Regions from separate parts of the Paenibacillus sp. FSL E2-0177 genome, predicted to be linked through region 3. Evidence: riboswitches for the same ligand, from Rfam matches in the RefSeq annotation. Region 3 holds a riboswitch; each other region holds the start of a gene.

Region 1 (4,682 bases), 570 kb from region 3:
TTTTGTTATCAATCGAATGATTGCAATACTAATCAAGATACAAATCACCCAAGCGAAAGTAATCATTATGGTATTGTTTACCCGCATGCTTTTAGCGGTTGCCATGGAACCTGAATTGTGTTCATCAGCATCTTTAAGCAAAGAATCACTAATTCCTTTAAGCAGGTTGATCATTTTTTCACGGGATTCGTTAAATTCGCCTGAAAATACTTTATAGGCCTCTTGATTATGATTACTATCAGCAATCTTTATAATGTTATCCCGCTGTGCACGATAATCTGGCAAAAAGGACTCATACTCTTTGATTTTACTTACAATAGCAGGATCATTATACTGAATCGCTTTCACCTTGTTCATAAGTTCATTATTATCTTGAACCTTCACTTGGATACTCTCAGAAAGTTCTTTGTTTTTGCTGGCATCAACGCTAATCAAACGCTCCAAAAGATAGGATTCAATAGCCCTATTATTCGTACGCATCTGCCCTACGTAAGAAACAGGCAATAAATTTTCATTATATGTCTCATTTGTCTTTTCGGCCATTTTGTTCATTGTGATGATGCCTATGCCCCCTACAGCATTCACCATAATTACTGCGAATACCAAAAGCAGCCCTATTTTGTATTTCACTTTCAAATTTTTCATCTACACTCCGCCTTCACATTATCTTATGATCTATCTATTTTTATCGGTCGGAAGGGCTAAGAGTTTGATGATTTTTAAAATATTGTGTCGAATAAAAGTATATATTGTCATAAAACGACTTTCCTCAAATAAAAAAGGGCGGGCACCCGATCCGCTATTACTCCGAATCCATGTGTGACCGCCTAATCAAACTTCCTCTTCCTTATTCTCCCGAGGTATAGTACCAGTACAAAGTATCACCGTTCTGCAAAATATAACTGTCTGCACTGATGCTTGGATCCGCATCCCGGTTCGTTTTATACTTCCATCCGCTGCTTGGGCCTCCATCAAATTCAGCCAACCCGTCAATAGATTTCACGTAGATGCTTCCAGCGTTGCCGGATGATACTACCTTAGTCCCTAATTGACTGACTAGTAAGCTATAAGCCGTTTCGCCCTCTTTTAGAGCTACTGTTGTACTGGCTAGGATGGTTCCTTTCCGGCTATCTCCAATCACTGAGAGGGTAGCGGTAGCTTTTGCTGGAGCAATAACAGACGATCCGACAGTCAGAGACTGAGTATAACGCGCTACGCTCGGTACGCTATCTTTAGAATAACCGGTAACAGTTATTGTATAGCTATTTGCTGGGAGACCCCCATCAACAACAGCCACACCTTGTTCATTCGTGATTACCTTCTTATCACCAATCGAAACCTGCACACCTGCAGCTGGTGAGGTAACCGGATCAGAAGTTAAGCTTTCCTGATTCCACACCCACTTTTTCTGTGAAACCTTTACAGTAAAAGCTTCATTAGCTTTTGGCTGTGATGGGGTAAGCACCACAGCATCTACAACCTGTGTATTTTCTCCTGCATAATAGACAAGTACACGATCGGATTCCTGTAGTTCGAACGCATCCATACCCACACTTGGATATATCCACTCCCCGCCGCGTGATACCACGAAGCTCCACCATCCGTCGTAAGTACCTTGCGAAACTCCATGGATACCTGATACAAAGTTGCCATAAGACGATTTGGTGATATCTACTTTAAAATCATCGGTAGACCCTAGTTGTTGCAACGCTTCAAGGGCATTGGAGGCTTTTAAAGTCCCCTCACTAATCAACCCTTCCGGGCCTTCAACGGTAAGCGAAGCTGTTACATTCTTAGAAATCACCTTTAGAGCTTTTGTATATTTAGCAATCGTTGGGGCTTTACCTTCACGGTAGCCAGTTACAGTCAGTGTATAGTCACCTGCGGGCATATTTCCTGAGAATACGGCCTCACCTTTAGCATTCGTCGTTACCTTGTGAGCTCCAATTTGGACCTGAACACCCGCAGCTTTTGCAGTTACAGGAGAGGAAGTATTCGTAGCAGCGTCCCATTTCCACGTCTTACTAGTTACAGTGACGGTAAAAGAATCGCCCTCTTTAAGATTTGCTTTGGAAAGCGTAACGGAATCCACAAGCTTAGTGTCGTCTCCGGCATAATAAACCAGTACCTGATCTGAATCTTTAAGTACAAAATCACTCATGCCTACATCGGGATTAATCCATTTTCCGTCACGCGATACAACATACATCCATCCGTCATAACCACCAAAGCTTCCAGCAGCAATACTTCCGATGCCAGTCACATAACTGCCCGAAGGATTCGTGATCGGCAAGTTCGTTTGAAGCGCCAGCTTCTCTAACGCTCCAAGTGCGTTGCCAGCATAGGCGTACCCTTGTGCCAACGTGGCCTGTGGTCCCTCAATCGTTACTGGAGCGTAGATGAGTGAGCTCTGAATGGAGGATTTGGAAAAATCGTATAGCTTACTGTTGCTTCCTTTATACAGCAAATTATAGGCAACCAGCGCCTGAAGCCCTTGCTCTGTCGCCAGAACATTACTGCTTCCACCACGGCTATGGGTGAAGCTACCATCAGCTAGACGATAGCTAAGCAGGTTCTCCATTAGATCCACTTTGTTTTTGGTGTATTCTAATCCACTAGGATCAACTCCGAAGGATGTGAGTCCAAGGATTGCTTGTGCGCTACTTTCAGCACTGTCACCGTAACCCCCATGGCTATCTTGAGCTGCGGATAACCAGGCTACGGCTTGTAGCCCTGCTAAGTAGGCTTCGGGATTATTTTTATGTGCCGCCAGAGCCGTCAAGGTTATCGCTGTCATATCAGGCTCACTTGCGCCTGAGGTTAGTGCAAAGCCCCCATCCGGATTCTGTTTGGAGAGAATCTCCGTAAGGAGCTTATCCGCCGTCCATTTCGCGTCACTTGGGATATTATATTTACCAGAATCCAGCGCAAGTAAAGCATATACCGGATTATTAAGCGTCTGTTCACTGAGCTTGCTGTTATTATAAATTTTCTCAATCAGATTATAGCCAGGAGTCGTTCCGTTACCAGCAAAGCTAGTAGGATCTGCACCAATCGCTCTCACTGCGAGCACGATTCGAGCATAATCGGTTACATTGGCGAAATTTCCAGCTGCATCCTTTACTTTTTTCTCAAGCTCTGAATGGTAACTAGCTGGCAGCTTGTACCCTGCTTGCGCTAATCCAATGGCTTGCCAATCCGATTGCACGCCACCTTTCAAGAGATATTCTGCAGCCGCATAAGTCGCATCCGCAACATTAATCCGCTCCGCAGCAGTTGCCTCCAGACCGGAGCCAGCGCTCGCTTCTGCAAATATTTGTCCCTCCGGAGCAAGAGATGTTCCTAGAATTGAAATGACCATGAATAAGGCCAGCCCAAGTGCTACAAACTTGGAAGACATGATTTTCTTCATTGTTTAACCTCTTTCTGTATAAGAATGGGTACTGCCGGGAATAAGACGCATAACATAAAGACCGCCCCTTTGGAGGGCGGTCAGGGAAGATTACAAATTGAGGCTGCGGCGCTTGCTTCCTGCCAACAGTCCATCTGTATATGTTCCACATTCTTACCCCACGAAGAATAGAAACGCTCACGAAAAAGGCAGGTCTCCTGGCTAATGCTTCATCGCTGTTCTTCACCTTCCCACCCTACCTTCGGGGCAGTGGCTTATAGAAGAAACGCTCCGCACATACAGTGGCGGGACCGCGCCGGACTCTTGCACCGGACTTCCCTTTTAAGCAGACGACTAGATTGATAGAGTCTGCACCTTTTCCAGTATGTAGTATCTTATTTTGACATCCATAATCATATCTATTAATACATAGCATGTCTATAGAAAAGCTAAGTATGGGCAGCAAAAAAAATGAACAGCAATATACCACCTCCCGGTAGGTATTGCTGTTCAGAAAGCTTGTTATTCTGCTGTTCCTTCCGGACTTGCAGTCGGGGAGGGTTCAGCACTTGAATCAGAAGCTGGTGGAATATTAGGGTCGGGATCTACGATCAGTGTAAATCTTCCGGCTTTGATCATACTTTTCTCTAGAATTGTCACTCCAGGCTCCAATGTAACCTCAACCTGATAGGAAGGTTGTTCACCTTCAGTCACAGCTGTTGCGGAAGGCAACCCAGTGCTGTCCTCAGTATCAGAGGAAGGCGTAGGAGACGGAGATGCATCAGCTACAGCATTAGTAGCATCTGCACCTTCTGCTGTTCCTCCAGTAGTGCCAGCGGTATCTGACTCGTCAGCGGTGTTTCCCTCATCCGTCCCATCCGTTAACGGCACTGGACAAGTGCCATTCGTGGCAGCGACCTTAAAGCTTTTATCTATCTCTGTAGACGAAGACATTAAACTAATCTCAGTCGGTTGAAACTGCACACAGTCATCTGCACTTGCGAAGGTGAACACCAATATGCTGCTCCCCTTATCTCCTTCGACGCTCTGATCCTTCAAGTATACTGAAGCTGGAGGCAGCATATTGCCTGCACTCTGAACAGGGGTCGGCTCAGGGCTTGTCCCCGGCAGAGCCGTCTTCGTATCATCCGGACGCAGCATACTGAATACGATAATTGCAATAATCACCAGAATACCCGTAATGGAGCCGGAGATTAAGAGTCGAAATCGGCTGCGGCTGATCCAGCGCGCCAGCGGGGAAGCCAGTTGGGAACGGGCTTCATTGTACACA
Region 2 (4,682 bases), 2.4 Mb from region 3:
TTTCATTCTAACAAGATTGAGAATTATTATCAAGTAGCTGATTATAAAAAAATAAGTGAACTAAAAAGCCAGGGTAAATTACCCTGGCTCTAATTTATTTATGTCTATTTTGATGCAATAACCCCTGACTTTTCCCTCGCAATAGCAGCAGCGCTTACCATGTTACGTAGTGCATCCTCTGTCTCCTGCCAGCCACGTGTTTTCAGACCGCAATCCGGATTAATCCAGAACTGTTCAGGGTCCAGCACCCGCAGCGCACGATCGATATTCGCCGTCATTTCTTCTACAGCCGGAACCCGCGGGCTATGGATGTCATACACTCCAAGACCGATTCCTTTATCATAGGCCTGCTCCTCAAAGCTGATAATCAGCTCCCCATGGCTACGTGAAGTCTCAATGGAGATTACATCAGCATCCATAGCCGATATGGAATCGATCATGTCATTGAATTCGCTATAGCACATATGCGTATGAATTTGTGTCGTAGCCTTCACATGGTTCGTAGCAACGCGGAACGACTTCACTGCCCAGTTCAGGTAATGCTCACGGTCTTCTGCCTTAAGCGGAAGTCCTTCACGTATAGCCGGCTCATCCACTTGAATCATTTCGATGCCTGCATCTTCCAACGCTTTTACTTCATGGCGAAGGGCAAGAGCAATTTGATTGGCTACCTCTTCCCGGCTGAGATCATCACGTACAAATGACCAATTGAGGATAGTTACAGGACCCGTCAACATTCCTTTAACCGGAAGCTTCGTCAACGATTGTGCATAGACACTTTCTTTAACAGTCATAGGCTGTATAAATGCAACATCCGCGTAGATCACCGGTGGCTTAACGCAACGGGAACCGTAGGATTGAACCCAGCCATTACTAGTAAACAAGTATCCGTCCAGCTTTTCTCCGAAAAACTCCACCATATCTGTACGCTCGAACTCACCGTGGACCAGAACATCCAGACCTAGCTTTTCTTGGAAGGTAATTGCATCCGCGATCTGCTCACGAACAAATCCATCATAACGCTCCTGATTCCAGACCCCTTTACGCCATTTCAATCTCGCCTGACGCACTTCTACTGTCTGCGGGAAGCTACCAATTGTAGTGGTTGGCAGAAGTGGAAGCTGCCATTTCTCTTGCTGCACCTTTAAGCGTTCAGCAAAAGGCAAACTGCGTTGGTCAGGCAAAGCTGCAAGTGCAAGCACTTGCTCCGCCACATCCTTACGGCCACGCTCAGGTAGTGCGCGGAATGCTGCAATAGCTTCACGACTAGCGGCCAGCGCTGCTTTAGAAGCTTCTACTTTATCTGCGAGGGCTGCTCCGAGCAGACTAAGCTCTGCAAGCTTCTCATCGGCAAAAGCTAACGCATTCTTAACAGTCGCCTTCAGCTTCACCTCACCTTGAACGGTGACTGGGACATGCAGCAGACTGCAAGAAGGCTGAAGAATAAGACGATCAAGCGGCACATGAACGCTGAGCTTTTCTACCAGTTGCAGCTTAGCGTCTAAATCGGAACGCCAGATGTTCCGTCCATCAATAATTCCGGCACCCAGCCATTTGTCCTTCGGCCAACCAAGACGTTCGATAGAAGCCAGATTCGCTCCACCATCGTGCACAAAGTCAAGACCCAAGCCTTGAACAGGCAACTCTAGCAGTGCCTCCAACGGTTCAGCAGCTTCGAAATACGTCTGTAAAATAATATTCAAGCCCGGCACGGAGCCGGCAATTTCTGTGTATATCGAGTTAAGCAGTGTTAATTCTTCTTTACTTATGCCTGTAACAATCGCTGGCTCATCGATTTGTACCCAGCTTACCCCTTCTTGCTTCAGTTCCTGTAGCAGTTGAACATAGACTGGAACAAAACGTGCAGCAATCTTGGCGATATCTGCCGCTGCGTAACCTTTGGACAGCTTAAGGAAGGTATACAGACCTAAAAGTACCGGTTTACCTTCAATCCCTGCCTGCGATTTAGCAAAACGATAAGCCGCTAGAGGTTTATTTTCAGTCAAGCGTGGTGTTTGTGTGCCGATCTCTGGAACGATATAGTGATAGTTCGTATTAAACCATTTGGTCATCTCACAGGCAGTAGCCTCAGCATTACCACGAGCCATTGCAAAATAAAGATCAAGCCCGATGTCGCCGCCATCATACGTGTACCGTGGAGGTACAATTCCAAACATAACAGCCGTATCCAACACATGGTCATAAAAAGTAAAATCATTTACCGGAATAAGCTCAATTCCTGCCTCTTGCTGGGTCTTCAAATGCTGCAGCTGAATTGCTGCCATTTCGGAGCGGAATTGCTCCTCATTTATTTTCCCCTGCCAGTAGGCTTCCAGTGTCTTTTTCCACTCGCGGTTCTTTCCGATTCTCGGATATCCAAGATTGCTTACTTTTACTTTATTCGTCATCTCGATACACTCCCTCTTCCATCTCTTATTTCAAACTCCAAAGCTACTTGCTTTCCTATAAAAAAGAGCGCCCTTCCCTAAAAAAGTCAAAGGGAAAGACGCCCATGATATACCCATGGTTAACGTCTAACACCTCCCTATCTTCCGTAGGTGAAGCAGTGCTGTTGAAACAGGCAGGTCTCCTGGCTAGCGGCGTCAACATCTTGAGCAGTCTTCCCAGCAGTAGTAAATTGCCAGTGACCTCTGTTGCTCGAGATTCTTCCGTTACAGTGGCGGGACCGCATCGGCTTCGAACCGAATTTCCCTATTAAGCCTACCGAATTACTATTTTCCGGTCAGCACCTGTCTCCGATATCATTCATCATTTGAGTGTCTTAATCTGATGTCATCATACGTGAAAGCCCCAGCAATCTGCAATAGATTACTGGGGCTTCTGTTATATCGATTCCTTATAACGGACTTAGAAAAATACGAAATATACTACAGCAGCAAGAATTATACGGTATATAGCAAACGGTAAGAGCTTGATACGATTGATCAGTTTTAAGAAGAATCGCATCGATAACAGCGCAAATAGGAAGGCACTAATAAAGCCTGCGATAAAAAACGGCAATGCATCCATGGTGAAATATTGCCAGTTTTTCATCAGTGACAACAGACTGGCACCTGCCATGATGGGTACTGCCATAATAAACGTAAAATCAGCAGCGGCACGATGGCTCATCCCGAGGAGTACGCCACCAGAAATCGTCGAGCCCGAGCGTGAAAATCCAGGCCATAACGAAAAACACTGTACAAGACCTACACCAAGTGCCTGTTTGTATGTAATCTGATCTACACTCTCAGTTCTGATCTTCTTCGGCCCAAACAGATCGGCAATAATCATTAATACAGCCCCAATCACTAGACCAATTAACACTGTTGAGGTAGAGAATAAATGCTCATCAATATAATCATTAAACAGAACACCTAACACACCTGCAGGCACTAACCCTACCAGAACCTGAGTCAGCTTGAGATGCCCGCCCTGCTCCAACTGCGGTAGCTCCTCTGTTACAGGATCCAACTGCTTACGGCTGAAACGCTTTAAGCCTAACAAATCAATGAACCGATTTCTAAAAATCACAACAACCGCTAATATTGAACCCAGTTGAATAACTACTTTGAAGGTATTTGCCGTATATTGTCCAAATAACTCCTGTGATTTCAGCCACATATCATCAACAATAATCATATGACCCGTGGAGGATACTGGAGCAAATTCGGTTAAACCTTCAACAAGCCCCAAAATAATGGCTTTAATAATCGTTAATAGCTCCATGTGTTTCCCTCCTTTTTAATAGTCATTTCTATTATCAGTCCTCTACCCGCTTAGCCCTCAGTGTTCATTCTCCGGCTGCGTTTGCGGAAGTACAGAAACCCAAGGATAACTAATCCGCCAGCAATTAGTACATAGACTACATTGGAGTACACATCCATGTACATGGCAATGTCTTCCCAGGATTCGCCCAATGCCGCGCCAATAAGCACAAGCAGCAAATTCCATCCCAATGTGCCAATCGTTGTGAAGATCATAAATACTCCAAATTTCATGCCCGACATTCCCGCCGGAATCGAAATCAGACTGCGGACCAGCGGAACCATCCGACAAAACAATACAGTCCAGTAGCCATATTTATCAAACCAGGCGTCAGCCTTGTGGATATCTTTTTTAGTGACGCGAATTAGGCCCCCCCAGCGTTCAACCAGTTTCTCTAACCGGCTCACATCCAATAATCGGCCAATATAATAGAGAATTACTGCACCCAGTAGTGAACCAGCCGTGGCAGCAATGATTACACCAGGGATCGTCAAGCTCGTCGTAGTCGTCATAAATCCTCCAAAGGGCAGGATCACTTCTGAAGGAATTGGTGGAAATATATTTTCAAAGGCCAGCATCAGAAAAATACCGAAGTAACCAAACTGCTCCATAAAATCTGTAATCCATGCTTGCATCTTGTTACCCCCATTTCTCATATCAAGTTCTTCTTCAGGTTGCGTAAATAGCGGCTGCGAATAAAAAAGAAGTATAGTCCTTGAACAGCCAAATATCCGAGTAACACCGCGCCTGTCTCCGTTGCGATAGATAAGTAGAACAACCGTTGAAGCGCAATAAAGGCAAACACACTGTGTAAAATAGCTATTCCGACCGGCACAAAAAACAACAAAGACAGCTGAATCGTAACTATTCGATTGAGTTCTTTATCCGTAAGCCCCATCTTGGACAAAGTGGAA
Region 3 (4,682 bases):
CCATTGCGCCATTCTTAGATATGCTGGTGAAGGGAATTGAACCCCCGGCCTACGCATTACGAGTGCGTTGCTCTACCCCTGAGCTACACCAGCTTAACGCTGTTTTTCTGTCAAACAAAAAATATTATACAACTTTCAGCCAGAAACGCAAGCCTATTTCTCCCTGTTTTCCGCCCTTCTAAACTGCTAATCCACCTGTAGCTTACGCTCCACAGACTCTAACTTTCCACGGCTAGTAGAGGGTTTATCGCGGCGGTCGTCTATTTTAAGTGAGGTAGAGACACGTTCTGCACCTGCGTCAAAAGGAGACTCATGCAAAGCTTCTACCGCAGCAAAAATGCGTTGCAGAGGCCCTTCGATGATCGTCCCCATGGACGTAAGTTCATAAGTAATCCCTTCTACTGTCTTCAGCACCCGCTGCATATCCGCAACATAGCTGCTAAGACTGGTGCTGCCTGTTCCAATTGGAATAACTGTAACTTCAGCAATAGGCATGAGAATACCTCCTCGAAATTTTATAGTAGCTGTCTCCTTCCATTGTAACAATTCCACCGCTCTGTCACAAACTAAGCAAGATTATCCTCCCTTATCTCTTCTATTTCTTCTGATTACTCCAAAATATGACTTTGGGCTAAGAGTATTTTCTCATGAGCAAATTCTAGGGTCATCTGCACTATATTTATGGACTCTTTGTGGCATCTTTTCGGACAATTTATGAATCATTTCGCATCTCCCTGTGGATCAATTGTGGATTACTTATGGACAGCCTGTGGATCATTTGTGGAGTACTTTTAAAGAACCCGCTCCCCGCGCGGGTTTTCTAAAAAACTGTTTACAAACACAACATCTTGGGTTATTTTTATCTAACGACAACAAAATATAGTGGAGACAGGCGCTTTGATCCTTAACCGGATTTAGAGCTTAATAGGGAAGCGCGGTGAGAATCCGCTGCGGTCCCGCCACTGTAACCGGATGGCCTTCTCAAGCTTCTGGGAAGCTTGAGAATCCACATCTCCCGGCAAATGCCACTGAGGGTTAGGAACACCCTTGGGAAGGCGCCGAGAGATCCCACGGAAGCCAGGAGACCTACCTGTTTCGACGACACCAACTATTGATGCCTGCGAGGAACAGGGATGGTGTCCGCATGCGGTCATCTACGTAGAGACCTCTGCAAATATCCGTGTGGATATTTACATAACGCATCGGGCATTTTCTGCCATCCTCGGGTAGGGGATGCTTTTTTTATGTAATCTGAACAAATATACGACTGCTTATAGCAGTCCAACTTCTTATGGATATATGGATTTGATGATAGATGTTTTTCTTTTATACTGAGAGGAGAGCTGTACAATGACGTTGTTGGAGAGACAATTTAATGGAGTAGAAAATGCACGGGAAGTTCTTTTAGAAGAGCTCATTGATTTAGGCCGGGATATTATCGACAGTCGGGATATGGACCTATTGCGCGAGAATGCCAATTTGAATGGAGAGAGTTTCTCCGGTAAAATGAGCAAGTTCGGCAGTGAATATTCAAAATGGTACGCCCGCAATTTTACGATGCCGCCACAGCTAGTGCAGGCTATTGATGACAATGTCGTCTATGTGCATGATCTGGATCAATACGCGATTGGAACGACGAACTGTATTTTTATCCCGTTTGATAAACTTCTCCGTGAAGGTTTCAATACCGGCAACGGCAGCGTTCGTCCTCCGAACTCAATAATGACAGCTATGTCTCTGGTAGCGATTATTTTCCAATCCCAGCAAAATGCTCAATATGGTGGTGTATCCGCCAATAAACTCGACTATGATCTGGCACCTTATGTAACCAAATCCTTCGCCAAGCTGTTCCGCAAGGGTCTGGATTATTTTGAAGAAGGACAAGCTGATGAATCTTTGGGCGAGATTACGATGAGCCGGACCGATCTGGCGGAGTTATATCCAAGAGCGTTCCGTTTTGCACTAAAGGAAACCGAAATCGAAACTCTGCAAGCGGCTGAAAGTATGGTACATAATCTGAATACCATGTCCAGCCGATCCGGTGGACAAATACCGTTTACCAGCATCAACTACGGTACTTGTACTTCACCAGAAGGTCAGCTTGTGATCAGTTCTCTGCTAACCGCAACTATGAACGGACTTGGCAGCGGAGAAACACCAGTGTTCCCGATTCAAATCTTCAAATGCAAGCAAGGAATCAATCAACAGCAAGGCGATCCTAACTATGAACTGTTCCTAAAAGCGGCTGAATGTTCTGCGCGCAGACTATATCCAAACTTCGCTAATCTGGACGCTCCGCTCAACTTGCAGTATTATGATCCAAGTGATCCTGATACGGAGTTCGCTACAATGGGCTGCCGAACCCGAGTGCTCGGTGACCGTTTTGGGCGTAATCATTGCTCTGGGAAGGGCAACCTTTCCTTTAATACACTGAATCTGGTTCGGCTAGGTCTGGCACACGGCACAGTAACAGGCAGACGTACCATCGCAGACGAAGCTGGCTTCTATGAAGATCTAAATCATTACATGGATATTGCGCTGGAAGGACTTCTTCATCGCTTCCACATCCAAACCGCACAAAAAGCTAAAGCTTCCGATTTCATGATGCGAGAAGGCGTCTGGGAAGGCGGCGAACATCTTGCACCTGATGACACTGTAGGCGATCTGCTGAAGCATGGCAGTCTGTCTCTTGGCTTCATCGGTATGGCGGAATGTATGAAAGCTATGTACGGCAAACACCATGGCGAGGATATGGAAGTTCATGCCAAGGCGCTGGCTGTCGTGCGTCATATGCGGGACTATTGCGATCGGAAAAGTGAGGAACTGGATCTTAACATCACCCTGTTCGCAACTCCAGCAGAAGGTTTGTCCGGTAAATTCACCAAAGTTGACCGCAAGGTACTGGGTTCCATTCCGGGCGTAACCGACCGTGAATATTATACGAACTCTTTTCACATCCCTGTATACTTCGATCTGGGTGCTGCTCAGAAGATCAGCTTGGAAGCTCCTTTCCATGAATATTGCAATGCCGGGGCTATTTCTTATGTCGAATTAAACGGCAATGCCCGCAACAACCCATCGGCTTTTATCAAAATCATTAAATATGCGCTCGAACAACAGGTCAGTTATTTCAGCATTAACCATCCGATTGACCGCTGCTCCAGCTGTGGATACGAAGGCGTAATTGGGACAAACTGTCCTTCCTGCAACGCACATGAGAATGACGTGCACATCCGCCGTTTGCGCAGAGTTACAGGTTATTTAACCGGCGACTATCAGACCCGCTTTAATGCCGCCAAACAAGCTGAAGTACGGGATCGCGTTAAGCATCTATGAATATTTGCGGTTACTATCCGGAGTCGATTAACGAGGGAGAGGGCATGCGGGCCGTCCTCTTTCTCAGCGGCTGCCGCCATCGTTGCCCGGGATGTTTTAATCCCGAGACATGGAACTTTAAATATGGAGAAGTCTTCACCTTAGAACGACAACATGAAATCATTGCAGAAATCGCCGCTAACCCTTTGCTGGATGGTCTGACACTGGCAGGCGGCGATCCTTTTTTCTCAGCAGAAGAGTTGCTGGGGTTCATTCATGAGCTTCGCGCTGTACTGCCAGGTTTCTCAATCTGGATTTACAGTGGTTATACGTACGAAGAACTTACAGCCCTTCCCGGTACGCCGGAGTGGAATCTACTTAAACAGTGTCAGGTGTTAATAGATGGAAGATTTGTAGAAGAACTGAAAGATACTACGCTTCTCTACCGGGGAAGCTCCAACCAACGCATTATCGACATTCCGGCCAGCATGAACGGCTCGGAGGTCTTTCTGTGGCAGCCTGCTGCGCTATAATATATCAATTTTTGATATTGAAAATTAATTTGAAATAAGAAGGGATGAACTAACTATGCCGCAATTCGTAGTAAAACCGGATAATCGCCAACTGGCTTTTGATGAGAACCGTCTCTCCGTCTACGCTGACCGTATTCTGGAAGGTCTCGATCAACTAAATAAAGAAACTTTGCTGCGTGGAGTGAATTCCAAACTGCGTCGTGACTCGGTAAGCGGAGAAGAAATCAGCAATGCCTTCACCATGAGCGCTCTAGAGCTTGTAACAAAAGAAGAGCCTAACTGGAAGTTCGCAGCTGCCCGCGCCCTTCTGACTACCCTTTATAAAAAAGCTGCCGTTCATCGCCGCTACAAAGCTTATCCAGAAGAGCCTTACGGTGAATTGTATCCACTAATTACGGATCTCGTGAAAAAAGGAATCTATCGCGAAGAACTTCTAAGTCATTACACCAAAGAACAAATTATCGAACTAGGCGGGTGTATCGATTATACACGCGACCTTTTGTTTGACTATATCGGTCTACTTACGCTATCCGACCGTTATTTGGCGCATGATTTTGACGGCCGTGTAATGGAGCTTCCACAAGAACGTTATATGATTATTGCTATGTACCTGATGCACCGTGAGCCAGCTGAGAAACGTCTTGAGCTTGTAAAAGAAGCTTATTGGGCTATGAGCAACATCTATATGACTGCTGCTACACCTACAATGTCCAATGCCGGCAAAAAGGTCGCTGGACAACTATCCAGCTGCTTTATTGATACTGTAGACGATTCCCTAGAGGGTATCTTTGACTCCAATACAGACGTAGCACGTCTAAGCAAAATGGGTGGCGG
Region 4 (4,682 bases), 400 kb from region 3:
AGATCCGAATCAAAAGATTGTTTTGCAGCAGATTGAATATGACGGAAGGATCACTGCGGTTAAGGGTAAACAGGTTACTGTTCAAGTGGAGGGCGGTAAAGAGCAAACCTTAACGATTCCTGATCATATAGTCATTGAAGATGAAGACAAGCTCGGATTGAACAATGGCGTTGAAATCGAGTGGACGGTAAATGCAGACGGACAAATCGAAAGTGTGGAACTGGACGATTAAAAAATTACCGAGGTGAGCTGGATGAAATTTCTAATCGTACTTGGTAGTATTCTTGTTCCCATTGTTATGCTGATGTTACAGGGGAAATCGATAAAGTGGCGTATGGTTTTTAATGTTGTTTCGATCTTAAGTACGATTATCTTTGGAAATATTTCTGCCTTGGCAATTTACGAAATATTAAGAGATCATGCTGTATTTATGACCTCGATCCATGCGATATTTTTAAATCCAATGTTTCTTATTACCGGAGCCTATCTTGGCGTTTATTTAATTTATCGGTTGATGATAATTTCGTATGACGAGGTTTATATGTGATCGGTGCAATACAAATAGGGATGTTCCTGCGAAGGACACCCCTATTTGTGTTGTTAACAGGACGGGGGGTTAAGAGGACTTTCCTACAACGTTTGTTCCGCTCTTCGTGATCTTGTAGGTGATGATATCACCATTCCAGAAGTGGAACTTCAGGATTACCTCGCCGTCTTTAACATCTTTAAAGAACGCGGGAAGCAGCTTGATTTCTTTAGTGTTATAAGAAGGTGAGAAGGTATTGCCGAATTCCTTAAATGGAGTCCAGTCCTGCGGACCTGCATTGCCACCAGCGGTATATACAGCTTCCATTGTGGCAAGCTGGTTACCATTAAAGGTGGTCGGAATGGCAAAGGATTCAGTCGTGCCTTTTGCATCGCTTAATTTAGCTGTGTCATACACAATCACCTTAAGTCTCCACGCAACACCCTTGTTGAATTTCAGAGTCAGCACGGCATTTTCACCGTATTTTTGGGAAGCTGTGAGCTTTTTAAGTTGGCTGGCTTTGAGGATGAGCTCCTCACCATTTAAGGTGTAATCTTTACCTTTGGTCAGATACTTTCCGTTGGCACTAATGGTGGTTAGCTTATTTCCGTTCAGGTTCAGCTTAACCTTGGTATCTTTGATTTGTGCACCTTTTTTTAGGTAGACCAAATCGCTTTCGGTGCTGGAGGAACGCTCCTTCAGACCAGACATTAATACATTGTGGAGTTCAGGATCAGACCACTTATAAGTTTTACGGTTGAAATGCTGCCCGTTATCCCAGAGCATGGAAGTCATTTTCTTTTCTTTCAAATAATAAGTCAGATACTCAAAGAATTTAAGCTTCTCGCCCTGTTCAATCACACCCGTGTCTTTATCGAAACCTAATAAACCAAATTCGCCGACGATGACAGGGATGCCTTTAGCTACAAATGTATTGTAAACGTTATCAAAAGTTTGAGTGATATCGTTTTTTGTATCTTTTTCAAACGTGGTGTAGCCGGCAATGTTCACACTAAAAGGCCAGAAGCCATAGAAGTGAACGGTCGCAATAATATTTGGATCGTTCAGAGCCGTAATCGTCTTATAGAGATGATCCATTCTTGTTTGCGTAGGTGAAGACTCTAATGAAGGTAATACAAGTGGGCGGAGGTCGTTTTTCCCACCGGATTTCCGCACGATTTGATAGAAAGAGTTATTAAGTTCAGTAAGCATTTGCTCCATTTTTGCTTCGTCTGTGCTTCCACCATCGGTGAACCGAGGCTCATTTATGCTCTCGAACATCAGCTTATCGGATTTGTCCTTGAAGCGATCGGCAATTTGAGTCCAGGCTGCATCATAACGCGCCAGCGTTTCATCGTGTTTTTCTTCCATATGGCTTACCCATAGCCAGGAATCATGATGGACATTAATCATGACATAAAGCTTGGCGTCCAGTGCCCAGCCGACAACTTCTTCCACACGGTCGAGGTAGGCCTTTTCTAGGGTATAGTCTGGTGCCGCACCCATGTGAGTATCCCAGGTCACAGGAATCCGAATGCTTTTATAGCCTTGAGCGGCGATCTTTTTAATAAGATCTTGGGTCACACGTGGATTGCCCCAGGAGGTTTCATCCTCACCTGTAGCATCTAAAGTATTGCCAAGGTTCCATCCGGGCTGCATTTCGTCTACATAGGATTGGATCTTACTCTTTGGCGCTGCCTTAGCTTGTTGCTCGTCCTTAGTTGCAGCTGCGGCCATGGATGAGAACAGAGAGAGCAGAAGAGCGGTGACAAGTGTCAATGATAAGAAGGATTTCTGGATTCGCGTAGTCATTGAATTCTCCTTTGTGAGATAAATTTAGGATGCTTGGACCTGGCTTTGACGCTGTACTCGGTGGTTAGATGAACACAAACACCTCCAGTTTTATTTTGTAAACGCTTTCTGAATATACCCTAACATAGAATACACTTAGCGAGTACCTTACTAATTTGTGGTAAATTCATATAAGAATTAGTGATTTAAATTAATTTACCCCACAGTTGGATAAAGAAATTATTTGAATAACCCTACTCGTAGAAATTGGTTATTCAATAGGATTATCTCTAGCTGCCCGTTATACAAAAAAGAAATATAACATGACAAAAGCATATATATTAGATATGATGAAGCATGAAAATTTAAAATTAGAAATAGGTGCCAACTATGAATGTTGCGGAAGTACAATCATAGATTGGTTAAATGGAAAGCGGGTGTGAATCCCGCGCGGTCCCGCCGCTGTGAAAGAGGAGTCCTTGCAAAATGCCACTGGGAAACTGGGAAGGCAGCAAGGGTGATGATACTTGAGCCAGAATATCTGCCTTTTTCTGTTACACCATCAAACTCTACGATCGATAGAGAGGTGCTTGAATAGTGTTTGCCAGCTATTATTGTGGTTCACTATCTTAACCTCTTGACGTTTATGTTGAGTGGTTTTTTTGTGGTTATGAGAAAGTTTATTCTGTTTTTTATCATAGGTATGAAGGGAAGGGTTATGGAAAAATGAAGAAAAATAAGTTTTTAGCGTGGTTACTTATTGTAGCTGTATTTATTACGACATTCTCTACAAGTGTAATCCCGGCTCAAGCAGATGGAGCAAGCTCTACCCTTAAAGGGTATGTATCTGTATCCGTGGAGAAATTCACCTTAGGCCAAGGGTATATTAAGGAACCTATTAAAGTTCCGATTTATGAAGGCGATAATGGCGCATCTTTAATAACACGTGCGCTAGGTGATGGGAATTATAGATATTTAGGAAATATAGATAGTGGTTTTTATTTATCAGAAGTTAAAGATAGTGGCAGAAGCGAAGTCAATATTCCACAATATATTTTAGATATGATTTCAGCCGATGGGAATACAGTCGGCACTAAAGCAGACTCAGAGTGGTTAAGTCAGTTTGACTACACCTCCATGTCGGGTTGGATGTATGCAGTAAATAATGTGTTTCCTCCGTTTGGGATGACCGATTATAAGCCTCAAGACGGTGACATCATTCGAACTCAGTTCACCACTTATGGCTATGGTTCTGATCTTGGCGGCTGGGGGGAAATCCCAGTTCAACTTGCCAATAAGGATGCTTTAACTGCGGAAATCGCCGAGATTAACAGTGCCCCTAATAAAGAAACTATTTTGGACAGACCAGTAGTGCAATCGGCAGTTTATGAAGCCTATTCCGTGCTCGAAAACATGGCAAGCTCTCAAATAAGTGTAGATCATGCGCTTGTCGGTCTTAATAATGCATTAGACATAGAACCCCCTGTTATTACAGTAAGTGGCATACAAGATAAACAGGAAGTATCCAATAAAGAAATAAGCTTCAAAGTAGCTGTCACAGACAATGTATATAGTGACATTACTCCAGAAGTGAAGCTGAATGGAGTTACTTTATCACCTGCAAATGGGGAGTACAAAGCTACTCTGAATTCAGGCAGTAATGCAATTACTGTAACGGCTCTTGACGGAGCTGGAAACAAAACAAATGTAACTTATCAGGTTACTTACAAACTGGAAACTACAGTTGCCGTCAAACAACAGTTAGATAAAAACCTTGCTTATATTTTAAATACTGTAAAGAATCCAACGTTTGGAACTGGCAGTGGAGAATGGTCAATCCTTTCTCTGGCCCGGGCGAACTATACAGTACCTAACGGTTATTACGATCTTTATTACAACAATGTAGCAACGAAAATAGCATCAATCATTAAAGAGGATGGAAAACTCGACGCCAATAAAAGCACAGAGAATTCCAGAGCAATATTAGGACTTACCTCTATCGGAAAAGATATCACAAATGTTGCGGGATATGATCTGAGAAAAGCACTCGCTGATTATCAATATATCCAAAAGCAAGGCAATAATGGTCCGATTTTTGCTCTGATTGCGCTAGATAGCCATAACTATGAGATTCCTGTAGTTGATGGAGTTACAGAACAGACCACAAGAGAAAAACTAGTTCAGTATATTTTAGATAAAGAGGTTAAAAAAGGTACAGCAGAAGCTGGTGGCTGGGCATTAGGCGTAACTAAAGCCGATGTCGATATGACTGCGATGGCGATGCAAGCTCTTGCACCTTATTATGCATCCCGTGATGATGTAAAAGCCGCCGTGGATCGGGCCATCCAATGGCTGTCCGATAACC

Evidence for each region. A riboswitch is a leader RNA that binds a small molecule or an ion and turns the genes downstream of it on or off. The one in region 3 is predicted to bind cobalamin.
Region 1: it holds a riboswitch for cobalamin, as region 3 does, so the genes downstream of both, MHI25_RS04950 (DUF4430 domain-containing protein) here and MHI25_RS02410 (anaerobic ribonucleoside triphosphate reductase) in region 3, are expected to answer to the same signal.
Region 2: it holds a riboswitch for cobalamin, as region 3 does, so the genes downstream of both, metE (5-methyltetrahydropteroyltriglutamate--homocysteine S-methyltransferase) here and MHI25_RS02410 (anaerobic ribonucleoside triphosphate reductase) in region 3, are expected to answer to the same signal.
Region 4: it holds a riboswitch for cobalamin, as region 3 does, so the genes downstream of both, MHI25_RS04290 (S-layer homology domain-containing protein) here and MHI25_RS02410 (anaerobic ribonucleoside triphosphate reductase) in region 3, are expected to answer to the same signal.

Annotation. Positions count from the first base shown of each region.
Region 1 is NZ_CP150307.1:1,122,373-1,127,054, reverse strand. Features, by position in the region: gene MHI25_RS04955 (methyl-accepting chemotaxis protein) at 1-645, opposite strand, end outside; gene MHI25_RS04950 (DUF4430 domain-containing protein) at 848-3,412, opposite strand; cobalamin riboswitch at 3,582-3,785, opposite strand; gene MHI25_RS04945 (glycosyltransferase) at 3,914-4,682, opposite strand, start outside.
Region 2 is NZ_CP150307.1:5,049,258-5,053,939, forward strand. Features, by position in the region: gene metE (5-methyltetrahydropteroyltriglutamate--homocysteine S-methyltransferase) at 105-2,408, opposite strand; cobalamin riboswitch at 2,563-2,769, opposite strand; gene MHI25_RS22650 (undecaprenyl-diphosphate phosphatase) at 2,869-3,729, opposite strand; gene MHI25_RS22655 (DedA family protein) at 3,780-4,403, opposite strand; gene MHI25_RS22660 (FtsX-like permease family protein) at 4,421-4,682, opposite strand, start outside.
Region 3 is NZ_CP150307.1:550,822-555,503, reverse strand. Features, by position in the region: tRNA gene MHI25_RS02420 (tRNA-Thr) at 22-93, opposite strand; gene MHI25_RS02415 (MTH1187 family thiamine-binding protein) at 187-495, opposite strand; cobalamin riboswitch at 874-1,109, shown strand; gene MHI25_RS02410 (anaerobic ribonucleoside triphosphate reductase) at 1,351-3,336, shown strand; gene nrdG (anaerobic ribonucleoside-triphosphate reductase activating protein) at 3,333-3,848, shown strand; gene MHI25_RS02400 (ribonucleoside-diphosphate reductase subunit alpha) at 3,904-4,682, shown strand, end outside.
Region 4 is NZ_CP150307.1:952,426-957,107, forward strand. Features, by position in the region: gene MHI25_RS04275 (hypothetical protein) at 1-232, shown strand, start outside; gene MHI25_RS04280 (transposase) at 254-547, shown strand; gene MHI25_RS04285 (cellulase family glycosylhydrolase) at 617-2,338, opposite strand; cobalamin riboswitch at 2,680-2,881, shown strand; gene MHI25_RS04290 (S-layer homology domain-containing protein) at 3,044-4,682, shown strand, end outside.